DNA from 3 places in the Agrobacterium sp. GD03872 genome. Region 2 is predicted to be linked to each of the others. Evidence: predicted binding sites of a transcription regulator. Region 2 holds the regulator's gene; each other region holds the start of a gene.
The links. The regulator LexA, encoded in region 2, represses DNA repair genes until DNA is damaged. The targets are predictions, from matches to a motif close to TGTTCNNNNTGTGTTCNG.
Positions count from the first base shown of each region.

Region 1: a site for LexA is predicted at 3,554-3,571, ahead of N5D22_RS05885 (YifB family Mg chelatase-like AAA ATPase). Genes of this name have one in related genera too.
Region 3: a site for LexA is predicted at 3,914-3,931, ahead of N5D22_RS23360 (ATP-dependent helicase). Genes of this name have one in related genera too.

Region 1 is NZ_JAOCCY010000002.1:381,781-392,157, reverse strand. It holds gene N5D22_RS05895 (LysE family translocator) at 1-599, shown strand, start outside; gene cysK (cysteine synthase A) at 755-1,723, shown strand; gene N5D22_RS05885 (YifB family Mg chelatase-like AAA ATPase) at 1,941-3,473, opposite strand; gene gshB (glutathione synthase) at 3,658-4,617, opposite strand; gene N5D22_RS05875 (cupin domain-containing protein) at 4,861-5,373, opposite strand; gene N5D22_RS05870 (sn-glycerol-3-phosphate import ATP-binding protein UgpC) at 5,484-6,584, opposite strand; gene ugpE (sn-glycerol-3-phosphate ABC transporter permease UgpE) at 6,595-7,437, opposite strand; gene N5D22_RS05860 (ABC transporter permease subunit) at 7,449-8,417, opposite strand; gene N5D22_RS05855 (extracellular solute-binding protein) at 8,501-9,799, opposite strand; gene N5D22_RS05850 (sugar O-acetyltransferase) at 9,932-10,377, opposite strand, start outside.
Region 2 is NZ_JAOCCY010000004.1:243,684-254,060, reverse strand. It holds gene lpxB (lipid-A-disaccharide synthase) at 1-751, shown strand, start outside; gene gltA (citrate synthase) at 983-2,272, opposite strand; gene N5D22_RS12275 (ComEC/Rec2 family competence protein) at 2,580-5,015, shown strand; gene N5D22_RS12270 (glutathione S-transferase family protein) at 5,038-5,715, opposite strand; gene N5D22_RS12265 (hypothetical protein) at 5,844-6,086, opposite strand; gene lexA (transcriptional repressor LexA) at 6,142-6,864, opposite strand; gene N5D22_RS12255 (hypothetical protein) at 7,224-7,733, opposite strand; gene N5D22_RS12250 (helix-turn-helix domain-containing protein) at 8,234-10,024, shown strand; gene N5D22_RS12245 (ATP-binding protein) at 10,024-10,377, shown strand, end outside.
Region 3 is NZ_JAOCCY010000017.1:71,459-81,835, reverse strand. It holds gene N5D22_RS23365 (TonB-dependent siderophore receptor) at 1-1,657, shown strand, start outside; gene N5D22_RS23360 (ATP-dependent helicase) at 1,718-3,784, opposite strand; gene N5D22_RS23355 (ABC transporter ATP-binding protein) at 4,106-4,843, opposite strand; gene N5D22_RS23350 (ABC transporter ATP-binding protein) at 4,840-5,685, opposite strand; gene N5D22_RS23345 (ABC transporter permease) at 5,672-6,571, opposite strand; gene N5D22_RS23340 (ABC transporter permease) at 6,568-7,596, opposite strand; gene N5D22_RS23335 (FadR/GntR family transcriptional regulator) at 7,803-8,516, shown strand; gene N5D22_RS23330 (mannonate dehydratase) at 8,584-9,564, shown strand; gene N5D22_RS23325 (ABC transporter substrate-binding protein) at 9,690-10,377, shown strand, end outside.

The DNA.
Region 1 (10,377 bases), on a different contig from region 2:
TTGCCTATGCCACCGCACTCTTCATCGCCGCCGCCATTCCAGGCCCCGGCATGACGGCGATCGTGGCGCGGGCGCTGGGATCGGGTTTTCGGGAAACCTTCTTCATGGGCCTCGGGCTGATATTGGGCGACATGATCTACCTGACCGGCGTGATACTTGGTCTGGCATTTGTGGCGCAAACCTTTCAGGAAGCCTTCATGGTCCTGAAATTCGCCGGTGCCGCCTATCTCCTTTATATCGCCTGGAAGCTGTGGACTGCAGGCCTGCTGCCGCAGGACCTGAAGGCGAAAAAAAGCACCAGCATGCCCATGTCCTTCCTGTCCGGCCTGCTGATCACACTCGGCAATCCGAAAACCATGCTGTTTTACGTGGCGCTGGTGCCGACGCTGATCGATATCCGCATGATCGGCCCTTCGGAATATGCGACACTTCTCGCCCTTACCTTCGTCGTGCTGATGGCGGTTCTGCTGCCCTATATCCTGCTTGCGGCCAAGGCGCGTAACCTGCTGAAGAGGCCGAGCGCCCTGACGATCCTCAACCGTACGGCGGCGGGCATTCTGGCGGGAACCGCGACCATGATCGCGATCCGCAGCACCTAAAATAATTTCGTGCATTTATCTGGCTTATCGGGAAATTTTTCCGGTAAACCAGCCATATAAGGATGAACGTTCGCTAGCCTGACAGGGCGATTGCTCCTATTCTGCCGCTCAAATCTTGCGGTCACCGTCGTGTGGCCTTCATACGGGAGAGCACCATGCCTGAAGCCAGAAAGCCCGGACGCGGACGCGTCTATTCCTCGATTACGGAAACTATCGGCGACACGCCGATCGTGCGGCTGGACAAGCTGGCAAAGGAAAAGGGCGTAAAGGCCAACCTCCTCGCCAAGCTGGAGTTTTTCAACCCCATCGCCTCCGTCAAGGACCGCATCGGCGTCGCCATGATCGAAGCGCTGGAAGCGCAGGGCAAGATCACTCCCGGCAAAACGACGCTGGTGGAACCGACATCAGGCAACACCGGCATCGCGCTTGCCTTCGCCGCCGCCGCCAAGGGTTACAAGCTGATCCTGACCATGCCTGAAACCATGTCGGTCGAGCGCCGGAAGATGCTGGCCCTGCTCGGCGCAGAACTGGTGCTGACCGAAGGCCCCAAGGGCATGAAGGGCGCAATCGCCAAGGCGCAGGAACTGGCCGAGACCCTGCCTGATGCGATCATTCCGCAGCAATTCGAAAACCCCGCCAATCCGGAAATTCACCGCAGGACCACGGCGGAAGAAATCTGGAACGACACCGACGGCACGGTCGATATTCTCGTCTCGGGCATCGGCACCGGCGGCACCATCACCGGCACGGGCCAGGTTCTGAAATCCCGCAAACCGGAAGTGAAGGTCATTGCGGTCGAGCCTGCCGACAGCCCGGTTCTTTCCGGCGGCAACCCCGGCCCGCACAAGATTCAGGGCATCGGCGCCGGTTTTGCACCTGCGATCCTCGACACCGGCATTTATGACGAGATCGTCACCGTGACCAATGACGAGGCTTTCGAAATTGCGCGTCTGGCGGCAAGGCTCGAAGGTGTGCCGGTTGGCATCTCCTCGGGCGCGGCACTGGCGGCGGCGATCAAGGTCGGCGCGCGCGATGAAAATGCCGGCAAGAACATTGTCGTCATCATTCCTTCCTTCGCCGAACGTTACCTCTCGACCGCGCTTTTCGAAGGTCTTGGGCTCTAAACACATCATCCGATGCGCGCAGTCGCGGACCAAATGAGCGAATATTCGATATGCCGCTGGCCTTGCCGGCGGCATATCGGTTTTCAAGACGCCTCGCATTCGACCGCGCCCATGCGATGCCTTTCAAATCCTTTTTTGCCTGTCCCTACCCCGAACGTCTGAATTCATTGGAGGGCATGCGCCATACTTCCAAGAGCAACGCCCAAGCACCAAGGTTCTAGGCCACCACCGTCAGCCTTTCGCCTGCGATACGATAGGACACCGCTTCCGCTATATGGATGCGGCCAACCGTCTGCCTGCCCTCCAGATCGGCCAGAGTGCGGGCAACCTTGAGAATGCGATGATATCCCCGCGCGGAAAACTTCAGCCGTTCGGCGGCATCGCGCAACAATTGCAGCCCGGATGCATCCGGTTCGGCATATTTTTCGATCAGCGCCGTCGCACAGCGGGCATTGGTGCGGATGGCAGGAAACCCCGTTGACGCATAACGCTCCTGCTGGGCAAGGCGCGCCCGGGCCACACGGGCCGCAACCGCCGCGCTCGGCTCAGATGCAACGGGTCGGATGAGATCGGTAGCGGAAACGGCGGGAACGTCGATACGGATATCAATACGATCCAGCAGCGGGCCGGAAATACGGGCCTGATAATCGGTCACACAGCGCGGGCCTCGGGCGCAGGAGAAACCCGGCTCTCCCGCCATGCCGCAGCGGCAGGGGTTCATGGCGGCCACGAGCTGGATTTCCGCCGGATAGCTGACGCGGTGATTGGCGCGTGCGATGATGCACTCGCCGGTTTCCAGCGGCTGGCGCAGCGCATCCAGCACCTGCGGCGAAAACTCCGGGAACTCATCGAGAAAAAGAACGCCGTGATGGGCAAGCGAGGCCTCACCCGGTTTGGCGCGCAGCCCGCCGCCGATCAGCGCCGCCATGGTGGCGGAATGGTGCGGGGTGCGGAACGGCCTGCGATCCGAAAGCTTGCCGCCCGATAATTGGCCGGCGATGGAATGAACCATCGACACTTCCAGCAACTCCGCCGCCTCAAGCGGCGGCAGGATGGAAGGCAGGCGGGCGGCGAGCATGGATTTGCCCGAACCGGGCGGACCGACCATCAGCAGATTGTGGCCGCCAGCCGCCGCCACCTCCAGCGCGCGCCGGGCGCTTTCCTGCCCTTTGATATCCGCCAGATCCGGCAAATTAACCGGATTGGCGCGGATGGCGGCTGTCGGGCGCGATAGGAGCTGGGTGCCACGAAAATGATTGGCAAGCGCTATGAGGCTGCGCGGGGCGAGAATATCGATACCGGCGCCGGCCCAGGCCGCCTCCGGCCCGCTTTCAGCGGGGCAGATCAGGCCCTTGCCGAGGGCATTGGCCCCCATGGCGGCCGGCAGCGCGCCTGAAACCATGCCGATGGTGCCATCGAGATTGAGTTCGCCGAGAACCACATATTGGCCAAGCGCTTCCGCCGGTATGGCGCCCAAGGCGGCCATGAGGCCAAGCGCAATGGGAAGATCGAAATGCGACCCTTCCTTTGGCAGATCGGCCGGTGCGAGATTGACAGTGACTTTTTTCGCCGGCAAGGCCAGCCCCGAAGCATGCAGGGCGGCCTGAACCCGCTCCCGGCTTTCGGCCACCGCCTTGTCCGGCAGGCCGACAATCTGGATGCCGACCTTTCCGGGTGCGACCATGACCTGCACCTCGACGGGCACACCCTCTATGCCCTGAAATGCAACCGTGTTGACCCTTGCCACCATGGCCTGCCCCCGCAAACCGGTCGCGCCATCAGAACCTCATGCTCCGCGGCCGCCACCCGCAAGCAACGTGCCACAGAGCAAAGAATAAAACAAGAACATTCGGCGAACAATTTCTCGCTGACGATGTATTTTAGTTGTGTCTAGTTGTGCTTGCGGAACAAAGCTGGATCGGCGAGAGGTCGCGTCAGAAATCCTGAGATTCGCGCTTTTTCTCGATCGCATCCCACAACAGGCTTGCGACATCGGCGCCGCCGAATTTCCGCACTTCGCGGATGCCGGTGGGCGACGTGACGTTGATTTCCGTCATATAGTCGCCGATCACATCAATGCCGACAAAGAGGAAACCGCGTTCACGCAGGGCGGGACCGATGCGGCGGCAGATTTCCTTTTCGCGCGCCGTCAATTCCGTCGGCTCCGGCCGGCCGCCGGCATGCATGTTGGAGCGGGCATCGTTTTCCGCCGGCACGCGATTGATCGCGCCCACCGGTTCGCCATCCACCAAAAGGATACGCTTGTCGCCCTTGCGGACGTCAGGCAGATATTGCTGGGCGATATAGGGTTCGCGGAACATCTGGCCGAACATTTCAAGCAGGGAGGAGAAATTGCGGTCGTCGCGTGCCGAGTGGAAAACGCCCGCGCCGCCATTGCCATAAAGCGGCTTGAGGATGATATCGCCCATTTCGTTGCGGAAGCGGGCAATTTCGGCCACATCCTTGGTGATCAGCGTCTTCGGCATCAGATCGGCGAATTCGGTGACGAAAATCTTTTCCGGCGAGTTGCGCACCCAGGCGGGATCATTGACAACAAGCGTCCTGGGATGAATGCGCTCCAAGAGATGGGTGGAAGTGATATAGGCCATGTCGAAGGGCGGATCCTGGCGCAGATGGATGACATCCATGGTCGACAGATCGACACGCTCCGGTTCGGACAGGGAGAAATGATCGCCCTTGATGTCGCGCAGTTCCATCTGCTCGACGGTGGCGTAAATCTTGCCGTCACGCATGGAAAGACGCTCGGGCGTATAGTGGAACAGCCGGTATCCGCGCGCCTGCGCCTCAAGGCTCATGGCGAAGGTGGAGTCACCGGCGATGTTGATGCCGGAGACATGATCCATCTGGATCGCGACGTTCTTGATCTTCGCCATGCGCATTTTCCTCTTGCGGCATGCGGACGCTTCGCCGGTCCGCAATGCCCATTGCCCCGTCTTTTCAAGCTTTCTGGCAGGACCGGAAAAACGCCGGAAGTGCTTCAGAAAACCCTGAAGATGTAGGGCAGCGACCGTTCAAAGGCAACTGCTGCAAGCGGTGGTTTGTGTGAGTTTTATTGAACCTTCACAAATCTGCCGGCGATGCCACATGGGCCCGCCGGCTGCGACATGGCACAGGGTTCAGGCCGCCAGCTTGTAGGAGCGGCCGGCAAACAGCTTGTTCTTGACGCGGTAGGCCAAGGCCAGCGCCTTGGGGAACGGACGGCGCATGAAGGCGACCTTGCGGACATAATCATCCACCCGCCAGGTGGCCCATGTTCCCGCAGGAAAATAAGCAACGTCGCCCACGCGCAGGATGCTGACAGAACCGTCTTCGGCCGTTACATGCACCTCGCCTTCCAGAATATAGACGGTTTCGTCCCAGCCGAAGAACCAGCGGAATTCGCCCGCGGTGCAATCCCACATGGCGGTGCTGGAGGCGCGGTCGCCGCTTCGGGAGTGATCCGCCGCGCGGGCGTGCGGATTACCGGAGATGATCCAGTCAGGATTGATGGGGGCCGGCTGGAGCCGCAGATCCGTGCAGGATGCACTGACGACGGTTTCGTCTTTTTGTCTGCGCAGATAGGCCGGCAAAACCGGCACCGTGCGGATCGCCATGGTTGCAGCCGCCGCGAACATCATTTTGAACGACATATGAAAAAACCCCCGTGATATATTGGAGGTCTTCTATCATCGGGATCGTAACAAAGCGGTTTTGACAATCGGCGCAATTTTAATCATCGCGCCGATTTCTTCCGATGCGCTCAGGCCGTCGCCAGCTGAACGGATTGCGCGCCGACCTGCTCCGTCTTGCCGGCAATGCGCTTGCCGGTTTCACCGGAGAAGAAATGCAGCTTTTCCGGCGCGATCGTGACGGAGAGCGCGGAGGGAACCTCGACATCCGGCGGAAAGGCCACGGTCAGCGTCTGGTCGCCGATCGTGCCGTGGATGAGGCGTTGCGAACCCAGCTCCTCGATATAATCGACACGGAGGGCGAAACCCTGCTCACCCGCAGCGGCCAAGCGGAAATCCTCCGCGCGCATGCCCACTGTCACCGGCCCGGAGACTGGGGCGAAGCCATTCAATGCAAAGAGCGACGGACCGATGGCGAGGCTGTCGCCATGCAATTCGCCATTCAACAGGTTCATGGCCGGGGAGCCGATGAAGCTCGCGACGAAGGTGGAGGCCGGCGTGTGATAGACATCCAGCGGCGCGCCGATCTGTTCGATGCGGCCGCCATTCAGCACCACCAGACGGTCGGCCAGCGTCATGGCCTCCAGCTGGTCGTGGGTAACATAAATGGAGGTGGTGCCGAGGCGCTTTTGCAGGCGCTTGATTTCGCCGCGCATGGAGACACGCAGCTTGGCATCGAGGTTGGACAAAGGTTCGTCGAACAGGAAGGCCGCCGGTTTGCGCACGATGGCGCGGCCCATGGCGACACGCTGCCGTTGACCGCCGGAAAGGGCGCGCGGCTTGCGATCCAGATAGGGTTCGAGCTGCAGCATACGCGCGGCTTCGGCCACACGCGCGTCGATTTCCGCCTTTGGAGTCTTGCGGTTCTTCAAGCCATATTCCAGGTTCTGGCGCACCGACATATGCGGGTAAAGCGCATAATTCTGGAATACCATGGCGATATCGCGGTCGGCGGGATCGGCCTGATTGACCACCCGGTCGCCGATCTTCACCGTGCCTTCGGAGATGTCCTCCAGCCCGGCAACCATGCGCAGAAGCGTGGACTTGCCGCAGCCGGAAGGGCCGACGAGAACGATGAACTCACCGTCCCTGATGTCGATGTCGACGTGATGCACGGCGCGCACGCCGCCATGATAATCCTTGCAGACCTGACTGATTTCTATCGCGGCCATTTCGGTCTCCTTATTTATCGCTCTCGGTGAGGCCCTTGATGAACCAGCGCTGGAAAATGACGACGATCAGCACCGGCGGCAGCATGGCCAGAACGGCAAGCGCGAAAGCTTCGTTGTAATCGGGAATTTGCGAGCCGACCCAGACCTGCAGGATCGACTTGATGCCGCGCATCAGGGTGAAGAAACTCTCATCCGTCGTCATCAGCATCGGCCAGAGATACTGGTTCCAGCCATAAACGAACATGATGATGAAGATCGCCGCCATCATGGTGCGCGACAGCGGGATGATGACATCGATGAAGAACTTGAACGGCCCTGCCCCGTCGATGCGGGCGGCCTCCAGCAATTCTTCCGGAATGGATTTGAAGAACTGCCGGAAATAGAAGGTGCCTGTCGCCGAGGCGAGAAGCGGCACGATCAAGCCGGTATAGGAGTTCAAGAGGCCGAGTTTGCTCATCACCTCATAGGACGGCATGATGCGCACTTCGAGCGGCAACAGCAGCGTGGTGAAAATGATCCAGAAGGCAAGCGTGGCAAAGCGGAAGCGGAAATAGACGATCGCATAGGCCGCCGTCATCGACAGGACGATCTTGCCGACGGCAAAACCGATGCCGAGGATCAGCGAGTTGATCACCATGTTGAGGCCGGTGATCTGCCCGGTGAAACCGCCCTTCTGGGTCAGGACCTTTTCATAGGTCTCGACGAAATTGTCGCCGGGAACGATCGCCAGACCGCTGCGGTGAATTTCCGCCGCCGTATGCGTGGAGGTCATGAAAGCCACGACAACAGGCAAAATCAGGAAAAGCGCACCTACTATCAGCACCAGATGATCGAGGGGTTTTGTCTTGTACATCGTCTTTTCCCTCAATTGTAATGGATGCGCTTCTCGATGAAGCGGAACTGGATAATGGTGAGGACGAAGACGACCAGCATCAGGATGACGGACTGTGCTGACGAACCGCCAATGTCATTGCCGCGGAAACCATCGAGAAACACCTTGTAGACCAGCGTGATCGGGTTATTCGCCGCCTTGTCCTTCACCATAACGTCGATGACGCCGAAGGTGTCGAACAGCGCATAGGTGATGTTGATGATCAGCAGGAAGAAGGCCGTGGGCGCCAGAAGCGGCATGATGACCGTCCAGAACCGGCGGAAGCCCGAACGGCAGTCGATGGCGGCTGCCTCCCGGACGGAAACGGGCACACCCTGGAGGCCAGAGAGGAAGAAGATGAAATTATAGGGAATCTGCTTCCAGACCGCGACCACGACCATGGCGAAGGCCGTATCGAAATAATTGAGGCCGACCTTCATGTCCCAGCCGAAAAATGCGGCCATTTTGACGAAGGGGCCGATATGCTGGTCGAAAAACATCATGCCGATGAGGCCGGCGACCGGCGGCGCGATGGCATAGACGGAAATCAGCAATGTCTTGTATGTCGAACTGCCGCGAATGACCGCATCGGCCTTGACTGCCAGCAAAAGACCGAGCGCCAGCGAAAAGAAGGTCACCAGCACGGTAAAAACGACCGTGAACTTGGCGATATTGAGATATTCCGGATTGAATATCGCATCCGAATAATTGGCGAGGCCCACGAATGAGGCCCCGAACCCGAAAGGGTCTTCGAGATAAAAGGAAGACTGGATGGCCTGAACGGACGGCCAATAGAAAAAGATGAAGATCACCGCAAGCTGCGGCGCCAGAAACAGATAGGGCACGAAAGACGAGGAGAACTGCACGCGCTTCATGCCGGCTTCAGCGGGCTTGGCGGGTTTTCCAGCCTTTGCGGACCAGCCGGATAAAAACCGGCGCGGTTGAGACGATGTATAGGCCACGCTTGCGCCTCCTTATCCAGAAGCGAGCCTCCCTTCCATCGGAAAGGAGGCTCGACAACGATCGTTGGTTTCGAAAAGATCGATCAGCCGGCCGTCTTGGCGAAACGGGCCAGAAGGTCGTTACCTTCCTTCTCGATGATCTCGAAAGCAGCCTTCGGCGTGACTTCGCCGGAGAAGATGCGGTTGTATTCACGCTCCATCACGGCGCGGATCTGCGGATAGAAACCGAGGCGATAACCCTTGGACCATTCGCCGCCCGGCAGCGAAAGCTGCTGGATACCGACTTCCGCGACCGGCTTTTCCTTGTAGAAGCCTTCAGCCTTGGCCTTTTCGTAAGCAGCCTTGGTGATGGCGACGTAACCGGTAGCCTTGTGGTAGAAGACCTGGATTTCCGGCGAGGTCAGGAACTGGAAGAAGTCAGCCACGCACTTGTTTTCGGCTTCGGACTTGCCGGACATGGCGAAGAGGGCAGCGCCGCCGATGAAGGAGTTGGTGCCAGCGCCCTTGATGGAACCCCAGTAGGGAAGGAAGGTTGCCGAGAACGGCATGGTTGCCGTCTTCTGCAGGCCGCCGAAAGAACCCGAAGAACCGATCCAGAAGGCAACCTTGCCTTCTTCGAACGGCTTCTGGTTGTCGTTCCAGCCGGCGCCGTAATAGGCGAACAGGCCCTTGTCCTTCCAGTCCTTGAGCTTGTCGAACATCATGACGAGGTTCGGGTCGGTGACCTTGAGCTTGGTGTCGGCGACGCTGTCGTAACCGTTATTGTTGGTGGCGAACTGGATGTTGTTGCGGGAGAAGAAATTCTCCGTGAACTGCCAGGTCAGCTGCGACTGAACGAGCGGAATGTAGCCGGCTTCCTTAAGCTTCGGCGCAACCTGCTCGAACTCTTCCCAGGTCTTCGGCGCCTCGACGCCGGCCTTCTTCAGGGCTTCGTCGTTGACATACATGATGGGAGCGGAGGAGTTGAACGGCATGCCGACAAACTTGCCGTCGGCAGCAGCGTAGAAATAACGCACGCCGTTGATGAAGGCCTCGCGGTCGAACTTGTAACCGGCCTTATTGATCAGGTCTTCGGCAGGAATGACAGCGCCCTTGGCGTTGATGATGGTGGCGGCGCCAGCGTCAAAGACCTGGAGGATGTTCGGCTGTTCGCCAGAGCGGAAAGCAGCGATGCCGCTGGCCAGCGCTTCTTCGTAGGAGCCCTTGGAAACCGGCGTCAGAGCGCATTCCTTCTGGGCTTCGTTGAACTTCTGCGAGACTTCGTTGATGACTTCGCCGTTACGGCCACCCATGCCATGCCACCAGGTGATGTTGGTCGCAGCCATGGAAGACGTCGCCGAAATGCTGACGGCCACCGCGGCCATGGAAATCTTCTTCAACATTACTAAATCCTCTCCACCATTTATTGGTATGAGGATGCGAATAGAGGCGTTCCATGACGCCTCTTTAACAGTTTCATGTCAGATTTGTTACGGCGCCTCTCAATAGCCTCCGCTCCCGCAAGAACGCATAGCTCAAGCACCGTCTCGCACTATCGGACGGGCCGGATTTCCGACAACCGTCGCGCCTGGCCGCACATTGCGCGTGACCACCGAACCGGCGCCGACAATCGCGCCGTCACCAATGGTGATGCCGGCCAGAAGGATCGCCCCGCCGCCGATCCAGACATCTCGCCCGATCGTCACAGGCTTTGCGATTTCAATGCCTTGTGCGCGCGGCGCGGGGTCCAGATGGTGTTCCGCGCAATAGATCTGCACCGCAGGCCCCAGCATCGCGCCATCGCCTATCGTGACCTTCGCGGAATCGAGAATGGTGCAACCGGCATTGAGATAGACATTCTTGCCCAGCGTGATGTTGATGCCGTAAGCGCAATGAAACGGCGCCTCGAGAAATGCACCCTCCCCGACAAAAGCAAAGAGCGCGCGCAGCAGCGGCGCAATCGCCCCGCGCTCATCCGGGG
Region 2 (10,377 bases):
CGCCCTGCTACCCTTCGAGCCGGAGGCAATGCGGCGTCTCGGCGGCCCGCCGACGAGCTTTGTCGGCCATCGTCTCAGTGTTGATGCCGATGTGCTGGCGGTGCGGCAGAAGCGCGCCGCGCGGCTGCTTCCAGCCGACGGTCAGCCGAAAACCATTCTTCTCCTGCCGGGCTCGCGTTCCACCGAAACGACGCGGCTGATGGAGCCGTTTCAGGAGGCCGCGAAGGCCTTTGTGGAACGCAACGGCCCGACGCGGTTTCTGTTGCCGACCGTGCCACGTCAGGAAAACCGCATCCGTGAGATGGCGGCGTCATGGCCGGAGGATATAAGGCCGGAAATCGGCGCCGACGCTGCCTTCAAATGGAATGCCTTTGCCGAGGCCGATGCGGCGGTTGCCGCATCCGGCACCGTCATTCTCGAACTCGCGCTCGCCGGCGTGCCGACGATCTCCGTCTATAAGACCGACTGGATTTTCACCATGCTCAGCAAGCGGGTGAAAACCTGGACTGGCGCCCTGCCGAACCTGATTGCCGATTACGCCCTCGTGCCGGAATATTTCAACGAGGTGGTCAGGGCAGGCTCTATGCTGCGCTGGGCCGAGCGCCTGTCTTCCGACACGATCGAAAGGCGGGCGATGCTGGAAGGTTATGCGCTGGTACAGCAGCGTTTGCACACGGATGTGCCTCCGGGCGAAACCGGCGCGGCTATTCTTCTCGATGTCCTGAAGAGCAAAAATACCGCTTCGATGTAACCCGTTCATCCACGGCTTTACCTAAAGATCCCCTCGGCGCTCGATGCCGCGCCGGTCACGGAAGTGCCGGCCGCCACGCGTGGTCCCGCTGCAAGAAGTCCTCGGCAATCCACCAACCGAAACTCAAGCAGGTCTCCGGCGTTGTGGCGCATCCCCGATCGCTCCGCGCGCATCATAAAAAAGGCCGGCGGATGAAACCCGCCGGCCTTCATTGTTAGATGGCTTTCCAGCTTAACGCTTGGAGACCGGAACGTAGTCGCGCTTGCCGGCGCCCGTGTAGAGCTGGCGCGGACGGCCGATGCGCTGCTGCGGATCTTCGATCATTTCGTTCCACTGAGCGATCCAGCCGACGGTGCGGGCGAGTGCGAAGAGAACGGTGAACATGGTCGTGGGGAAGCCGAGCGCCTTCAGCGTGATGCCCGAATAGAAGTCGACATTCGGATAAAGCTTCTTTTCGACGAAATAGGGGTCGGAAAGGGCGATCTTTTCCAGTTCCAGTGCGACCTGCATGATCGGATCGTCGGAATTGCCGGTGGCTTCCAGCACTTCATACATCGTCTTCTGCATGATCTTGGCGCGCGGATCGTAGTTCTTGTAGACGCGGTGGCCAAAGCCCATCAGACGGAACGGATCGTTCTTGTCCTTGGCGCGGGCGATATATTCCGGAATACGGTCAACCGAGCCGATTTCGTTGAGCATGTTGAGCGCCGCTTCGTTGGCGCCGCCGTGAGCCGGGCCCCAGAGGCAGGCGATGCCAGCCGCGATACAGGCGAACGGGTTGGCGCCGGAAGAACCGGCAAGACGCACCGTGGAGGTGGAGGCGTTCTGCTCATGGTCGGCATGCAGGATGAAGATGCGGTCCATGGCGCGGGCCAGAACCGGATCGACCTTGTATTCCTCGCAGGGCACGGCAAAGCACATGTGCAGGAAGTTGGAGGCGTAGTCGAGATCGTTCTTCGGGTAAACGAAGGGCTGGCCGATATGGTACTTGTAGGCCATGGCGGCGATCGTCGGCATCTTGGCGATCATGCGCAGCGAAGCGACCATGCGCTGATGCGGATCGGTGATGTCGGTCGAGTCGTGGTAGAAGGCCGAGAGCGCGCCGACCGTACCGCACATGACGGCCATCGGATGCGCATCGCGACGATAGCCGGTGAAGAAGCGGCTCATCTGTTCATGCACCATGGTGTGGCGCGTGACGCGGGTGTCGAAATCCTTCTTCTGCGCAGCGGTCGGCAGTTCGCCGTAAAGCAGCAGGTAGCAGGTTTCCAGGAAGTCGCCCTGTTCGGCAAGCTGCTCGATGGGGAAGCCACGATGCAGGAGAACGCCCTCGTCACCGTCAATATAGGTGATCTTGGATTCGCAGGAGGCCGTCGACGTGAAACCCGGGTCGTAGGTGAAGGAGCCCGTGTGTTTATACAGCGTGCCGATATCGACGACGCTTGGCCCGATCGTGCCTTCCCTGACCGGGAGTTCGACCTGCTTGTCGCCAAGTGTCACTGTAGCGCTTTTTTCCGTCATACTGATCCTCCGAAAACATGCGGGTGGGGGCGTTGAGACACGCCCCGCGGTTAAGCGTCTACCGATTAGCTATATGATCCTTGCGCCGATGCCAAGCTATCCAAAGGTCAAATTGTGCATTGCGGCAAACGCAATTGCGTTGCTTCCGGCTTTGTCGGCGATAGCAATTCAATCTCGGTCAACGCCGCGTTAAAGGAAAGCATTGCAATCCCCCGCATCCGCCTGCAAACCTGTTTCCGGTGCGGCAGGGGCGCGGCGCGGATTGCTCGGTCAAGGGGAAAAACAGCATTTCGGATATGCGGAAACGATGCAGGGCGGATTGCCCTGCACGGCGGATATCCTGTCCCCGCTGCGCCGGACCGGCGATATCGCGATCTATGATCCGCCTGCCATTGCCGGCAGGCCGAAGCTGCGAACTGTCGTCTCTCAAAAAATCACCGCATGCTTCGCAGAGGAGCGCGAATTCGGCCATGATTTCCTTTTTGTGCCGGTCGTCATCGGCTGTGGTGCGATCCTCTGGTTTTCCCTCGATACATCGCCTTCATTCCCGGTTCTGGCGATCACATGTCTGATCGCCGCAGGCCTGGCAGTCTTCACGAAATATCGCTCGGGTCTGGCGGCGACGGCCTGCGGCTTTTTCGCGCTGTTCTTGCTGGGCATGCTTTTCGCCGAGGTCGAAACGCGGCGGGCGGGGACCGTGGTGCTGGATACGCCCGTCACCACCACCGTCATTGGCACGGTCACCCGTCGGGAGGTCGATGCGCGCGGCGACTGGCGATATATCGTGCGACTGGCTGTGACGGAGGCGCCGACATTGTCACGCCCGCCGGGGAAGGTTTCGCTGCTGGCGCGCGGCGGAGGAGAGCCGGTCGCCCTTGGCGCAACCATCCGCGGCAAGGCGCGGCTTTCGCCGCCTTCCGGCCCGGCCTTGCCGGGGCTCAACGATTTTGCCTTCGCCTCCTATTTTCGAGGCATAGGCGCAACGGGCTTCTTTTATAAATCGCCACAAACGGTCATGTCACCGGCCGACGATATCAAGGCTGGAACGGACTGGCTGGAATGGGCCGATAGGCAGCTCTATGGCCTGCGCACCGCCATTGCCGAACGCATCCGCAACACGATTGGCGGTGATGCCGGGGCCTTTGCCGCCTCCATCGTCACCGATGAGAGACAGGCGATATCGGCAGAGACGATGGAAGCGCTGCGGCTTTCCGGCCTTGCCCATATCGTTGCCATATCCGGGCTCAACATGGCGCTGGCGTCAGGCATATTTTTCGTCGGGCTAAGGCTCGCCTTCAGCCTGTTTCCGGCATTTGCGCAGCACTGGCCCGTCAAGAAGATCTCGGCTTTCGCTGCGCTCCTGATGACGCTTGCCTATTATCTGATTTCCGGTTTCGCCGTCTCCGCCGAACGCGCCTGGCTGATGATGTCGGTGATGCTGGTCGCGGTTCTCTTCGATCAGCCTTCGCTCAGCCTCAGAAATGTTGCGCTTTCCGCTCTGGTCATTCTTGCCCTGTCGCCCTCGGAAATCATGGGGCCGAGCTTCCAGATGTCCTTTGCCGCGACAATAGCGCTCGTCTCCGCCTATGCCGCCTGGAGCCGCTGGCGCAGCGACCGCGAGCGCCTGTACATCGGACGCAAGCCGGTGTGGATGACTGTCGCGGAAATGACGGGCGCCATTATCGGCGGTGTCATCACCACATCGCTGATTGGCGGGCTTTCGACGGCCATCTATTCCGCCGAGCATTTCCAGCGTGTCACCACCTATGGACTTTTTGCCAATCTGGCGGCCATGCCGCTGATGTCGCTGATCGTCATGCCCTTTGGCCTGATTGCCATGCTGCTCATGCCCTTCGGGCTCGACGCGCCGTTTCTGAAGATCATGGGCTATGGCATGGCGCTCGTCATCGCGGTTGCGCAGGAGGTGGCGTCCTGGGGCGGCAGCGCGGCGACGGGGCGGCCGCATGGCTGGTTTCTGGGTCTTGCTTCGGCCGGCTTTCTGCTGCTGACGCTGCTGCGCAGCCGGCTTGCGCTTCTTGGCGTTCCCCTGCTGCTGCTCGCCTTCGGCCTGTCAGCGGCCACGGCCTATCGCAATCCGCCCGATCTGCTTGTCCATGAGGATGGCGAGTTGGTGGCGATGCTGGAGGACGGCAAGGTTTACACAACGAAGGCGCAGCCGCGGGGGTTCGTTTATGGCCAGTGGCAAAGAGCATTGCTGCTGCCGGAACAACCAGTGCCGCCCGTCATTCTCAAGAAAGACGCCGCGGCGACCACGGTGGCCTTTGCCGCGAAAACCAGGCTTGCCCCGGAAGAGATGAGGGCGGTCGCGCGGCAGATGACGGAGGCCCTGAGAGACGCGGAGCCCGGTGTCTTCACCTGCCGCAAGGGCATATGGTGTGTGGCCCGCGCCGGAAGCGGTGAATGGATCGTCGTTCTGGAAGACGGTCGCTTTGCGGGAAAAGCCTGCGATATCGCCGATATCGTTATCGTTTCCCGCAGAACTGCCTTTTCACAATGCCGCTCGGGCGCATTGCTGCTGAACCGCGATATTTTGCGGCGAACCGGTTCGCTGGAGATTGATTTCGCCGGCAGCGATCAGGCAGGGGTCGTCGGCAGGCTGCGCGCCGCAATCGCCGGAACGGACAGGCCATGGAGCGAACACCGCTCTTACGACTGGAAAAGCGGCCGTTTTGACCGCGACGTGCCGGATGCCGTCACCCGGCTGCTGGCGGTATCGCCGTAAGCGCCGCCAGCCTCATGACTCGTCAGGCCTTGACGCGCAGATCGGCGGTCAATTCACCGATACCGCCGATTTCTTCTTCATGCGCCGCATCGCGCCAGACTTCCTTCAGGCCGGCCTCGTACCATTCACGCATGGCGGGCAGGGCGAGCAGTCGGTCGCAATAGGCTTTCGCCGCAGGCGAAAGATCGGCGCCGTAGGTCTGGAAACGGAATGCCACCGGGCAGAAGAAGGCATCTACCGCCGTGAATTTCTGGCCGGCGAGATAAGGCCCGCCGAATTTCGCGAGGCCTTCGCTCCACAGCGTATCGATCCGCTTGATATCCGCCGCAAGCCCGGCATCGCCGCCCTGCGGTTTTACGCGAATGCCGACCGACATGGGGTAGAGATTGCGCAGCGTGGAGAAGCCCGCATGCATTTCGCTTGCGGCAGAACGTGACCAGGCCCGCGCCTGCTTGTCGCTTGCCCAGACGCCCTGATGTCTTTCAGCGAGATATTCGGCGATCGAAAGCGATTCCCAGATCGTCACGCCCTCGTCGACAAGGCAGGGCACCTTGCCCGTCGGCGAGAAGGTGGCGAATGAAACGCCTTCGCCGAAGGGGACAAGTTTTTCATCGAAGGCGATGCCGAGCGTGCGCATCAATACCCATGGCCGCAGCGACCATGAGGAATAATTCTTGTTGGCGATATAAAGATCGTACATGGCGCGTCTCCCGGATATGCTGCGCTTCTTATACCTGTCGAAGCGCCGCGGAATATCGAAAATAATCCATGGCACCCATAAGTCCCGTTGATGGGTGACGAAGGGCAGGGGGGCGGGCACCTCGGGTATCACCATTCGGTGACGGCGCTGCGTCCCGCTGTTTCCCGGTCGGCAATACCCGCAACGCCGCCGAAAACTTGCGCCAGACGGCGCGGGATCACAAAAGTCCGCCCGCCGGGCCAGAAGCCACGTGAAACACCCATATGAAATTGCTGTCGATCTTTGCCGGAAGAAACAAATCCGCCCATGGAAAGAACGATCTGTCCAGCTTCCTCACAATCAGCCGAATTGCGGGATGCCGCCATCTTCAATGGGAATTGCATCTACACAACGATCCCGCTTCGAGAGGATGACGGTTGACCCGGATCAATGGTAACGGCGGATCAGCCCAACCAGCTTGCCCTGGATTTTCACCCGGTCCGGCCCGAAGATGCGGGTCTCATAGGCGGGATTGGCCGCTTCCAGAGCAATGGAGGCGCCCTTGCGGCGGAAACGTTTCAGGGTCGCTTCCTCATCGTCCACCAGAGCCACGACGATATCGCCCGGATTGGCGGTATTGCCATTGCGGATGATGACGGTGTCGCCATCGAAAATGCCGGCCTCGATCATCGAATCGCCCTTGACCTCAAGCGCGTAATGTTCGCCCGAACCCAGCATGTCGACCGGAACGGCCACATCGTGAGTGTTGTTCTGGATGGCGGAAATCGGCACACCGGCGGCAATGCGGCCCATGACGGGAACGGTGACGGCGCCGCCGAGATCATTGGCTGGCGCCTTGGGGGCAGGGGCCGGTTCCGGCGCCTTTGGCTTGCCGAGACTGCCTTCGATAACGCTCGGAGAAAAACCGCGCTGCGGCCTTGCGCCCGGAGCGTAAGCCTCGGGCAGCTTGATGACTTCCAGCGCCCGAGCCCTATTAGGTAGCCGGCGAATAAACCCGCGCTCTTCGAGGGCGGTGATCAGCCGATGGATGCCGGATTTGGAGGCAAGATCGAGTGCGTCCTTCATTTCATCGAAGGAGGGCGGCACGCCGGACTCTTTCATTCTTTCATGAATGAAGAGAAGCAATTCCTGCTGTTTGCGCGTGAGCATGAGGAAAACACCCTTGAGAATCGTCGTTGAAGTCGCGAAACAAATACAGAACGAACACTATATGTTCCATATGTGTTCTGCAATCCCCTAAAATTTCGTGAAGCTGTGGAGGTGCGAAAACAAAACGGGAATGGCGCGCCAAAAACTCCGGTAGATAAGCTGGAATGAAAACCGCAAAATTTCGTTGTTTTTATTGGATTTTTTTCCCGTAAATAGGGGTCCCCAATCGCTGTATTGGCAAACCTCGTAATGCGTCATTCTCGCGTAGCGGCTAAGTGACTGATTACGCAGAATATATTGGGAACCTTCTCACGATCTAATGCTCTGCGATGTTGTGATTGGGAACCTTATTGGGAACCCTATAGCTCATCTGGCCGAAGCATATCACGAAGCAACCCCATCTTTTCTTGTCGATCTTCGACCAAGGCCGCCACCACTCTGGCTATTTCGCTAGTTGTGAACTCGGAGGGTTTGCCTTCCGCGCTCACACCGATCCAGCCACCGCTACGAACCATGTGCTGTAGATCGCCCTCGAAACCAAGGAGTACTTCGGCCCAAGTTTCATACGCGTCTTTCTCTTTGGCGGGGTCGAGGATATCGCGATACTGGTCAAAAAGCCGGAAGAACGCTGACAGGATCGCCACCCTCTCACGCTGTGTTGCTATGTAGCCGATCTCTTCATTGAAGGCCGCTTCAGGGCCATATAGTGCGGTAAGGATTTGCTGCTGGGCTAAAGGTACTGCCTCTCGCCGCCGCCATGCGGCGATAGCCTGCTTAGATAGAGCAAGGCTCTTCGCAAGTTCGGTATCAGTTTCCACGCCAACCAGCCGTTTTAGGTTGTCGATGTATAGGTCTATCGGTTTCTTCATTTTTTCCCCGTTGACAAGTACACAAAATGTAGTCATGACTACATCATGATTACTGCATCTCTCTCCGTTCGTGACATACCAGCCAGCGCAGCATTGTTAAATGCGGTGCGAGGAAGATTCATTGCAAGTGGTACATCGTTAAATCAGTGGTGCATTGCGAACAAGATTGATCGAGTTTGGGCTTCGGACGCGCTCGTGGGTAAAAGAAATGGCCCTAAAGCCCTAGCTTTACGCGAAAGACTTATCTCCGTCGCGGAGCGGCTTTAATGCAGGAAGCCGCTTGGATCACAACAATTGAATTTGCGTTCGTAACAGGGATGCAGAGGCAAGTAGCTAACAGGTTATGTCAGGCCATTGTCGCAGGAACGAAGCGACTGTGGCATGGACACGCACTCGAAGTCCGTACCGTCCACGGTCGCGGCGGTCGCTCTGGCATTCAATATCAGGTCAAAGTTTCCAGCCTTCCAGAGCATCTTAAAGACCGTTTAAAGGCGCTTCAAATGACCAATGAAGTCGTGTCGAGCTTTCGTCTCGGCGACGACACCGCCCATCATGAGCGGGCGTGGAAATTCGAAATCATCGAACCGGCTGTTAAACAGCCCAAGGGCAGCGCCGAGCGCAAGGCCGAAATCGACAGACTGGAAGGCGTTTCCCGCCTCGACTGGACCGGCCACAAGCGCACGCTCACCAAATCCACGCTCTATAAGTGGATCGAGACTTACGAGCTATACGGCATCGTCGGCCTTGCACAGCGCGTTCGTCGCGACAAAGGCGACAAGAAGGTGTTTGTCAGCCGTGCTTGGATGAAGGCCGTCCCGTTCGATCATGAGACGATGGGGACGATTCACAGCGATCTCAAGCAGTACGTGCGCAGCCTGATCAAAGGCGGGTCGCAGTTCAAGCAAACCCGCGTTCTGGCTGGCGAAAAGCTCAAGGATATCACGGGAGCTTACGGCTTTGAGACCGATAATCCTTTGGTCTTTTCCATCCCGCAGGAGTTCGTGCAGGACGAACATCAATACAAGGCGGTCTACCGGCATAAGGTTGACCGGAAGGCCAGTGAAGATGACAAGCCGCGTATCCGGCGCTCGACGGCTGGCCTTGTGCCGATGGAAATTGTCGTCATGGACGTGCACCATATCAACGTACATGTGCGCCGCGACGATGGCACATATTCAACACCGAAGCTGATCGCCTTCCATGATATCGCGACCAACCGCGTTTTCTGCGAACTCATCCAGTTCGACAATCGCGGCGGCGTCCGCAACAGCGATATCATCACCGCCTTCGTCAACATGTGCCAGCATCCGGCCTTTGGCGTTCCGCAGTTCCTTTATGTCGATAACGGCTCCGAATACCAGTTTGCCGACGATCTGGAAGACGCCTTGCGGCTCGGCACGAGGCTGATGCCCTTCAATGGCACCAAGGATCGCAATCACGTCATCCGCGCCAAGGCGTACAACGCCGCCGCGAAGCATGTCGAAGGCTGGTTCCGACAGGTAAACCAGCAGCATTTCCGGCACATCCAAGGTTGGCGTGACGATGACCCGATGAACCCAAAGCGGCCCGAGCTCGGCAAGCTGCATGCGCCGTTCGAAGGTGGGTTCGATGCGTTTTGCGATATCGTCTACAGCCATCTTACCTCCTACGAACACATGCCGCAAAAGGGCGCTCTCAAGGGCCGCTCGCCCGCCTTGGTGTTCAAGTCCTTCGTGGACAAGGGCTGGAAAGCGACCGTACTCGATCCGAACAAATTGCTGATGGTGTTCACAAAACCCGTCATGCGGCAGGTGCGTCAGCACGGTATTGACCTTTATAACGGTGTTTGGACATGCGACGGCCTTCTTGAGTTCTTCGGGCGTTCCGTCATCGCCCATGTGCCGAAATACCACGGTTTTGCCGAGCTTCGGATCACCGATGAGGACGGCAACGATATCGGTATCGCGGTTTCCGACAGGCAGTTCGACGTACTGGACGAGCGCGGTGCGAAGGAAAGCGCCCGCCGTGGCAGCATCCGCAACAAGGCGCTGACGAAACTTGCGAAGTCGGTTCCCACTATCGACGTGGGCGCGGAACTGATCGAGTTCGGGCGCAAGCAGTTGCCGGTTGTTCCGAATGAACCGGATGCCACGATCTCCATCAATCAACCCGGATCGCAGCGGCGGGCAATCCTGCCGGTCGCCGTTGATAGTCTGGACGCTCAGCGCCGTGACGACGAAATCCGCCGCTCCAATGACGAAGCGGTCAGCTTGTTATCTCAATTCTTCGGATCAGGAAGGCAGGTACAATAATGCGCGGTCGCCCTGCGAACATTCCCGAAATCATCGTTGAAACCGCCACGGTCAAGCTTGTGCGTGAAGCCGCTCAATACAGCCTTGACCTGCGTTTCCCCGTTCGCCTGATCGGCAAGCCGGGAACCGGCAAAAGCTCTGCACTGTGGCATATCGCGCAGGATTTCGGCGGCGTCTATTGCGAAATCTCACAGCAGAGCAAGGCTCCTAAAGGCATGCTGGAACTGCTTTTGAAGGAAGCTGGTCAGCTTACGCGGCAAAAGTATATCGATGAACTGGCGAACGAAGCCTATTATTATTTCCGGTCTGGCAGTCGCTACAACCAGAAGACTGGCGCTTACGTCGAAGGGCCA
Region 3 (10,377 bases), on a different contig from region 2:
CGGCATGGTGAATGTCGTGACGAAGAAGCCCGAGGACACATTCACGGCGGAGGCCTATTCGCGCTTTTCCGCCTATGGGGCGGGCAAATACGGCACATCGGGCGGTTTCGATGTGACCGGCCCGATTGCGGGCACGGATTTTTCCTATCGCCTGATCGGCGAGGGGGAAAACAGCGATTATTGGCGTAATTTCGGTGAGAAGAAGAACTGGCTGATCGCGCCTTCGCTGAAATGGAGCGGCGAGGACACCGATATTACGGTTTCCTACATGCATGAGGATTACAGCGTGCCGTTCGATCGCGGTACGATCTTCGATCCGGCGACCGGCAAGGCGATCAATGTCAGCCGCCGCCTGCGCCTTGATGAAGCCTACAACATCACCGACGGCAAATCCGATCTGGCGAGCATCGCCATAGACCGCCAGCTCTCCGATGACTGGAAGCTGTCGCTGAATTACGCCTATAGCCGCAACGAATATTCGGACAATCAGGCGCGCGTGATGGATTATAACTCCCGCACGGGACAGGTGACGCGACGGGCCGATGCGACGCAATATTCGACGATCTACAATCACGCGGTGCGGGCGGATCTGACGGGCGAGGCCGAAATCGGCGGACTGCGCAACGATCTGCTGTTCGGCGCGTCCTATGATTACAGCGATACCCTGCGCACCGACATGCTGCGTTGCGCGAATTCCACGAATTTCAACGTCAACAATCCCGTCTATGGCCGCTTGCCGGTCTGCACCACGGTGAGGGCGGTCGACAGCGACCAGACGGAGGAGCTCTCCACCGCCTCGATCTATATGCAGGACGCCCTGCACCTTAACGATCAGTGGATCGCGGTCGGCGGTTTGCGTTACCAGTATTACGACATCTATGCCGGCAAGGGTCGTCCCTTCGTCGTCAATACCGAGAAGGATGGCGGCGAGCTCATTCCCAATGCCGGCCTGGTCTACAAGCTCACCCCGAATGCCTCGCTTTACGCCAATGTGGCCAAAACCTTCCGCCCGCAATCATCCATCGGCGCCTATTATGGCGGGCTCGATCCGGAAGAGGGCATTTCCTACGAAGTGGGCGCGAAGTTCGATCTTTTCGCCGGGCTGAACGCCAATATCGCCCTGTTCAACGCCCGCAAACGCAATGTCGCCTATTCGGAAGATGTCGGCGGCGTCTCGACGGTGAAGGCCGCCGGCCTCGTCCGTTCGCGCGGTGTTGAGGTCGATATTGCCGGCAGCCTGACCAACGATCTCGATCTCATCGCGAGTTATGCCTATACGGATGCGCTCGTGCTCGAAGATCCCACCTATGCCGGCAAGCGCCTGCCGAATGTGGCGCGCCACACCGGCTCGCTCTTCCTTGCCTATGATGTCGGCGAGGTCGGTCCGAACGGCAATACGCTGCGCATCGGCGGCGGCGTCCGGGCGGTGGGTGAGCGCGCCGGAATCAACGACAATTCCTACAATCTGCCGGGCTATGCGGTCTTCGACGCCTTCGCCACCTACACGCTTCAGTTCGAAAAGCCGGTGACGCTGCAGCTCAATCTGAAGAACATTTTCGACAAGACCTATTACACCTCGTCCATCGGTTCCACCAGCTATGCCAATGCCGTGGGCGAGCCCTTCAATGTCAGCCTGACGGCCAGCGTGAAGTTTTGACAACGGCGTCCGACCGGAAAACAATCGCCAGTCATGAGAGCGGGGTGAACGCCCCGCTTTCTATTTCCACATGGCGCGCATCCGCGCACCCACATCAATCCGGATCTGCTGCGCGCTGCGTTCGGAAGCGGCAGCCGACACCAGTGGCCAGGTTGCCGTTTCGAAGAATTGCAGCAATGTCGCCGGTATGAAGCGGGTTCTTGCGGCGTAAACATGCCGGTCGCCCTGCTGGTTCTGCCCGCCGGTGAAGAAGCGTTGCGGCGTGATAAGCGACAGGCTGTCCTTGGCGCGCGTCATGGCGACATAAAGCAGCCGGCGTTCTTCCTCCAGTTCCTGGGTGGTGCCGACCCCGAGATCGGAGGGAATGCAGCCATCGACCACATTCAGGATGAAGACGGAGCGCCATTCCTGGCCTTTTGCCGAATGGATGGTGGAGAGGCTGAGATAGTCCTCGTCAAGCAGCGGCACCCCGGCCTGATCGCTGGTGGCGTCCGGCGGATCGAGCGTGAGTTCGGTCAGAAAGCGCTCGCGTGAGGGGTAGCCGCCGGCGATCTGCTCAAGCTGCAGCAAATCGGCCTTGCGGGTGTCCGCATCCTCATGGATGCGTTCCAGATGCGGTTCGTACCACAGTCGCGCCTGCCCGATCTGGCCCGGCCAGTCGTACGGCGCCTGTCGCAGGCCCACCAGCATTTGCGTGAAGGATGTCCAGTCGTCGCCGGTCTTCGGCGGCGGCGGAATTTCGTCAAGGGCAAGCAGCGGCTCGGGGTTTGTCGCAATCGCATCGAGAATATTGCCGGCCTTCTTCGGTCCGATGCCGGGCAGCATCTGCAGCAGCCGGAAACCGGCGACGCGGTCGCGCGGGTTCTGTGCGAAGCGCAGCACGGCCAGCATGTCCTTTACATGGGCGCTGTCGAGGAATTTCAGCCCCCCGAATTTGACGAAGGGGATGTTGCGGCGGGTCAGTTCCACCTCGAGCGGGCCGCTATGGCTGGAGGTGCGGAACAGCACGGCCTGCTGTTTCAGCGTCATGCCGGTTTCGCGGTTGGCGAGGATCTGGTCGATGATGAAATTCGCCTGTTCGGTCTCGTCCTTCACCGTCACGAGTTTCGGGCGCTCCAGCGACTGCCGCTCGGTCCAGAGGTTCTTGGTGAACCGCTCGCGCGCCAGATCGATGACGCCGTTGGCAGCCGCCAGGATCGGCTGCGTCGAGCGATAGTTGCGGTCAAGCGTGATGATGTCGGCAGCAGGGCTGAAGGAGGCCGGAAAATCGAGGATGTTTCGCACCGTCGCCGCCCGGAAGGAATAGATCGACTGCGCATCGTCACCCACTACGGTCAACCCGCGGCCACCGGGCTTCAGCGCCATCAGCACCGAGGCCTGAAGCCGGTTGGTATCCTGATATTCGTCGACCATCACATGGTCGAAGCGGTTGCCGATATCGTCCGCAAGGATGGGATCGCTGACCATCTGGGCCCAGTAAAGCAGGAGATCGTCGTAATCGAGCACGTTCTGGACCTGCTTGGCCTCCACATAGGCTGCAAACAGTTCTTTAAGTTCGCTCTCCCAGTTGGCGACCCAGGGATAATGCTGGCGCAATATCTCCTTGAGCGGCGTCTGGGAATTCACCACGCGCGAATAGATCGCGAGACACGTACCCTTCGTTGGAAAGCGGCTTTCGGTCTTGGAAAAGCCGAGTTCGTGCCGGGCGAGGTTCATCAGGTCGGCGCTATCCTCGCGGTCGTGGATGGTGAAATCGATGTTGAGCCCGATCTGCTCGGCATAGATGCGCAGCAGGCGCGCGCCGATGCCGTGAAACGTGCCGGACCAGGCCAGCGCATCTGTCATGATTGCCGAATTCGCCCCGATAACGTGTTTGCAGATACGCTCGACCCGCCGCGACATTTCCGTGGCGGCACGTCTGGAAAACGTCATCAGCAGAATGCGGCGGGGATCGGCGCCATTCACGATCAGATGCGCAACACGGTGGGCGAGCGTGTTGGTCTTGCCCGAACCGGCCCCGGCGATGATCAGCAGCGGCCCGGCCGTGTGCCCGTCTGCCAGCCCAACGCCATACTCCACCGCCCTGCGTTGCTGTTCGTTGAGCTTTTCCAGATAGGCAACCGCCATGCCAGCAATCCTTAGATAACCTGCCTGTCCCCACGGGTGAGAACCTTGTTCAGAGACGGCAGTCGTCGGAATGTCCGGCCATTGTCTGCCCTGTCGTCGCAATGATTAGCAAAGACTCAAACAGCAATCCAGAACAAATGCTGAACGCATTGTTCCGGTGGTTTTAACGCAGTCGGTGGTGAAATTTATCGGCCCAAAAGGACGCTCGGCCCCTGCCGGCGATTGTCCGCTGCCGGTCGGACGAAATCCCCGAAATCGCGCCACGGGAGAAGGCGGGCGGCCGTGGATGGGCCGCCAGGTGTTGCCGTTGTGGGAGGGTCGTTACAGGAAACTGCTTTCGAACAGCTCGCCTGAATAGGCCGAATGGGTAACGCCCGCTTCAAGATCGGCCTTGGTCAACTCATCGACAAAATCGCCGTTCTGCATGACCAGCACACGGTCGCACATATGGGCGATCACCGCGAGGTCGTGGCTGACGAGAACGAAGGTGAGGTCGCGTTCTTCGCGCTGGTCGGCAAGCAGGTTCAGGATTTCGGCCTGGATGGAGACGTCGAGCGCGGATGTCGGCTCGTCGAGCAGCAGGATCGGCGGTTCGAGGATCAGCGCGCGGGCGATTGCCACGCGCTGCCGCTGGCCGCCGGAAAGTTCATGCGGGAAGCGCTCGGCGAAATATGCGGGCAGGCCGACCTGCTGCAAGGCTGCTGGAACCTTCGACCAGCCATCGCCAAGTCCCATGGCGCGGATCGGTTCGGCGAGCGCCCGACCGATGCGGTGGCGCGGGTGCAGCGAACCGTAGGGGTCCTGAAACACCATCTGCGCCAGTTTCAGTTCGTCGCGACTGCGGGTCTTGCCGACCGGTTTGCCGTTAAAGCTGATGGAGCCAGTCCAGCCGGCCTCCAGCCCCGCCAGCGACCGCAGCAATGTCGACTTGCCGCAGCCGCTCTCACCGACGATGCCGAGCGTTTCACCCCTGTTGACCGTGAGGCTGACGCCGCGCACGACGTGATTGCGTTTTTCCTTTGCGCCGTAGACGACGTCGAGCTTGTCTACCGTGATCATCGCATCACCTCCGCATCGATGGCCTGACGGTCCAGTACCTTGAGACGCCGCACCGGATTGCGGGGATCGGGCATCGCCGCGATCAGGCCCCGCGTATAGGGATGTTGCGCTTCCTCCAGCTTCGTCAGCGTTTCCACGACGCGCCCGCCATACATGACCAGCACGCGCTCACAGAAGGCCGCGACCATGCGGATGTCATGGCTGATGAGGATCAGGCCGGAATTATTCTCGCGCACCATCTCGTCCAGAAGCAAAAGCACATCCTTGCGAACGCTGACATCGAGGGCCGAGGTCGGTTCGTCGGCAATGACCAGCTTCGGCTTGGCGAGCAGCATCATGGCGATCATCACGCGCTGGCCCATGCCGCCCGATATCTGGTGCGGATAAAGCGCCATTACGCGGTCGGGATCGTTGATGCGCACGCGCAGCAACATGTCGCGGGCGGCATTTCTCGCCGCCTTTCCGGTCAGCGCCAGATGCAGTTCGGCGGCCTCCGCCACCTGCTTTCCGATAGGCAGCACCGGGTTCAGCGAATAACGCGGGTCCTGCATGATCAGCGCCATCTCGCTGCCGCGGATCGCACCCATCTGCCGCTCGGATTTTTCGAGCAGCGGCTCGGACAGGAAATCCATCCGCTCCGCCGTCACCGTTGCGCTTTTCGGCAGGAGCCGCATGGCGGCCCGGCCTGTGGTGGACTTTCCGGAGCCGGACTCACCGACGATGCCGACCCTTTCGCGCCCGACGTCGAAATTGACGTTGGACACGGCGGGAATGGTGTTGCGGCCGAAACGGACATTGAGGTCGCGGACCGAAAGGATGGGGGAGCTATCAGGAACGGGCATGACGCGGATCCAGCAGGTCGCGCAGCGTATCGCCGGCGATGTTGAAGGCAAGGCTCGTCAGCAGGATGGCAATGCCGGGCATGACGGCGACCCACCAGTAATCGAGCATGAACTTACGGCCGCTGGAGATCATCGCGCCCCATTCCGGCAGCGGCGGCTGGGCTCCGAGACCGAGGAAGCCAAGTGAAGCGGCCGTCAGGATGATGCCGGCCATGTTGAGCGTCAGGCGAACGATGACCGAGGGAATGCACATCGGCGCAATGTACAGAAACAGGATGCGCAGCGGCGAGGCGCCATAAAGACGGGCGGCGGCGACGTAGTCGGTATTGCGCACGACAAGCGCTTCCGCACGGGCAAGGCGCGCAATCGGCGGCCATGCGGTCAGCGAGATCGCAATGATCGCCGTGCCGAGACCGGCGCCCATGGCGGCCGCAAAGGCAAGCGCCAGCACGAGCGAGGGGAAGGACAGGACGATATCGGTCGCGCGCATCAGGATTGCGTCGGTTCGTCCGCCGAAGAAACCGGCCATCACGCCAATGGCAAGACCGATAGGACCGACGATGATCGAAACCGACAGTACCGTCTGGATGGTGATGCGGGTGCCATAAACAAGCCGGCTGAAAATGTCGCGGCCGAACTCGTCGGTTCCGGCCAGATGTGTCCAGCTGGGTGGTTGAAGCGCGTTTTCCAGAGCCTGACGGGCAGGATCGTAAGGCGCGATGAGCGGAGCAAAGATTGCGACCAGAACCAGAATGGCCAGAATGGCGAAGCCGAACATTCCAAGCGGTTCGTCCGCGAGCTTTCGAAGTGTCCGCGCGGTGGTAGTCGAGATGCGCGACAGGGCGCTGGGACGATCAACGGTATTGTTGTGCGCGATATCGGTCATCGTGCGGCCTCCCGTGTACGGGGATCGAGCGTGGTGTAGGCCAGATCGGCGAGGAAGTTGAGCAACATGAAAATGAAGCCGATGACGATTGTGGCGGCCAGAATTGCGTTCATGTCGCCGATGAGCAGCGCATTCGTCATATATTGGCCGATACCGGGCCAGGAGAAGACGATCTCCGTGACGACGGCGCCTTCCAGCAGGTTGCCATAGGAGATCGCCAGAACGGTGATGAGCTGCACGGCGATGTTGGGCAGCACATGGCGGGTTATGGTGCGTGCGGGGCTGACACCCTTGGCCCGTGCCGCGATGACATAGTCCTGGCTGAGCTGTTCGAGGGTGAAGGCCCTCGTCATGCGGGTGATGTAGGCCATGGCCATATAGGCTAGGATGATCGCCGGCAGGATGATGTGTCCAAGCGCGTTCCAAAAGATTTCCGTCTCGCCTGCGAGCAGGCTGTCGACGAGCATCAATCCCGTCTTCGGCTCCACGAGGCCTTCGTAGAAGACGTCGACCCGACCGGGGCCGGCGACAAGGTTGAGGTTCGCGTAGAAAATCACCAGCCCGACGATGCCGAACCAGAAGACCGGTATCGAATGCCCTACCAGCGCAAACACGCGCGCGAACTTGTCGATGAAGGTGTCGCGGAAGAGGGCGGCGGCTAGACCGAGTGGGACGCCGACGACCGTCGAGATGATGATCGCCAGCGTGGCGAGTTCGAAGGTGGCGGGGAAAGCCTGCGCCAGATCGCGGGTAACGGGGTTGCCGGTCAGGATCGCAATGCCGAAATCGCCATGCAGCAGGCCGCGCAGATAGATGAAGAATTGCTGGTAAAGCGGCAGGTCGAGCCCCAGCCGCGCTCGCATGGCCTCATAGGCCTTGGGATCGGCAAGTTCGCCGACGATTGCCCCGACCGGATCACTCGGCATGACCCGGCCGATGATGAAGGTGATGCAGAGCAGGATGAAGAGGCTGACGATCAGTTGCAGAAAACGATGTCCAAGCCCGCGCAGTGAGATTTCCGTCATTACCGGTCGCACTTCCCTGTGAGAACGCCGTCAGCGGCCGAGGCCTTGCGCGCTGCTCGCGGCAGACGGGCAATTCTCCATTGTAAAAACTCTTGATGGTACTTCATCCCAACTCCTCCCTGAGTTAACATGAAAACATATGACGTGTTGCCATGTCATCATATGAGTAGCGAAGGGATTCGTATTCTGCAAGAGGGAAGAGTGGCATGATGGGCGACAAAGCGAGGCCGCGGGAGAGGCGGGCGCAACAGATCATCGATAATCTCAGCGCAGAAATTCGCAGTGGAAAACTGAAAAATGGCGATCAGCTTCCCACTGAACCGGAGCTTGAGCGCAGCTATGGCGTGAGCCGCACCGTGGTTCGCGAGGCGATTGCGGATTTGCGCTCTGCCGGCTATGTCGTTCCCATCCAGGACAAGGGGGTTTTCGTCAGCAATGCCAGCGAATGGGCCGGCGTGAAACTGACGCAATCCGAAGTCGGAACCATTGCCGAAACGCTTGAGATGCTGGAGTTCCGGCTTGCAACGGAAGGGGAGGCGGCGGCAATCGCCGCCTATCGCCGTACAGCCCAGCAGGAGGCTGCAATCTCGGCGGCGCACCGGAAAATGGCCCGCGCCATCGATGCGGGTGAGACCACCGTGGATGCCGATTACGAGTTTCACACGGCCATCGCGATCGCCACGAATAACCGCTTTTATCTGGAGGCTCTGCGTCAGTTCGGCTCGCGCTCCATACCGCGCGGGCAGTTCCCGACGCTGCCGGAAACTGGCGATGCGAATTATCTTCGCAAAGTGCAGGCCGAGCACGAGGCAATCCTGCGTGCCATCGTCGAGCAGGATCCGGACGCGGCGCGAAAAGCCATGCGCGAACATATGCTTGCGAGCCAGCGCCGTTACAGATTGCTATCTGAAGCGCAATAGCATCTCGACACTCATCTTATTTCATGCAATGTCATATGATGACTTGCATGGAGAGAGGAGAGAATCGATGTATGTCGGCACCCAGGTTGCTGCGCGCGATGACGAGGATTTTAAGGTTTGGGCGCAGCTCGGCGTCAAAAATATCAACGCCGATCCGCCCGGAAGACCCGCGAGCTGGACTTTTGAAGACTTCGAGCGCCACCGTGACAAGGTCGAAAGCTTCGGCCTCGTTCTCGACATGGTGCAATTGCCGCTGCCGTCGCGGCCCATTGAACAGGCGTCGTATCCCGATATTCTGCTTGCCGGTCCTGATCGCGACCGGCAGATAGACGCCGTCTGCAGGATGATCGAGGATATTGCGAGAGCCGGTATTCCTGCTGCGAAATACAATCTCAACCTCATCGGCATTCCGCGCACGGAAATGGAGCGCGGCCGCGGCGGCTCGCTCAATGAAGCCTGGCGCTGGGACAAGGCGGACCATGATGCGGCACCGGGTCTCGCGGGCGTTCTTTCCGAAGACGAGAACTGGGAACGCATCGACTATTTCCTCGAGCGTGTGGTGCCGGTGGCCGAAAGCAACCGCGTGCGCCTGGCATGCCATCCGCATGATCCCTATACCCCACCGGGTTACAGGGGCGTCACCCGCGTTCTCGGCACGGTCGAGGGGCTGAAGAAATTCGTGCAGATGCGTGAGAGCCCCTATCATGGCCTGAATTTCTGCCAGGGGTCGATCGGCGAGATGCTCGACAATCCGCGCGAGGAAATCGACGACATTATCAGGTGGTTCGGCAGCCGCGACAAAATCTTCAACGTCCATTTCCGCAATATCAGCGGCGGCAAACTCTCCTTCATGGAGACATTCCCCGATGAGGGCGACATGGACATGGTGCGTTCGCTGAAGCTTTATCATGAACTCGGCTATCGCTACATGATCATGCCAGACCATGTGCCGACGATTGCCGGGCGCGATCCCGTCGGTGTCGCTTTCGCCTTCTGCTACGGCTACATCGCCGCGCTGATCGAAGCGCTTGATAACAAACATCTTTGACCGTTCTGGCCCGCGACGCCCCGCTGCGTCGCGGCTTTTTCCCAAACATGAATTACCGATCTGTAGGAGGAGCAGGTATGAGAAAATCATTGATCCGTCTCGCATTCACCACGGCCCTGGGCGCCATGCTCGTGCAGGCCGCGCCAGCCGTGGCCAAGACGCCGAACGACCAGCTTGTCATCGGAACGTCGCTGGCGCAGGTGCTGTCGCTGGACCCGCATCAGGCCACCGAAGGAAAAGCCAACGAAATCATGTCCAACCTCTATGACCGCCTGATTTCGGTCGATGGGTCGGGCAAGGTTTCACCGCAGCTTGCCGAGCGCTGGGAGATAGATGACAAGGGCATCACCTTCCATCTCCGCGAGGCCAATTTCGCCTCGGGCAATCCGGTAACCTCGGCAGACGTCGTCTATTCGCTCAGCCGGCTGTTGAAGATGAACCAGGCGGCCGCAGCCAACCTCAAGCGCGTTGGTTATAATGCCGATAATGTCGACAAGCTGGTGAGCGCGCCGGATGAAAAAACGGTACGCATCGATCTTTCCGGCGAAACGACGTCCGAGCTGCTTCTCTACCGTCTGGCCATGGTCATCGCCAGCGTCGTCGACAGCAAGGAGCTCAAGACGCATGAAAGCAGTGGCGACTGGGGCAATGGCTGGCTGAGAACCAATTCCGCCGGTTCCGGACCCTTTACGCTCAATCGCTGGTCGCCCAACGAGATCATCATTCTCGAGGCCAACAAGGACTACGTGGCCGGCAGCCCTAAAATGCGCCGCGTCATCGTGCGGCATGTGCCGGAAAGCCAGGTGGAGCGCC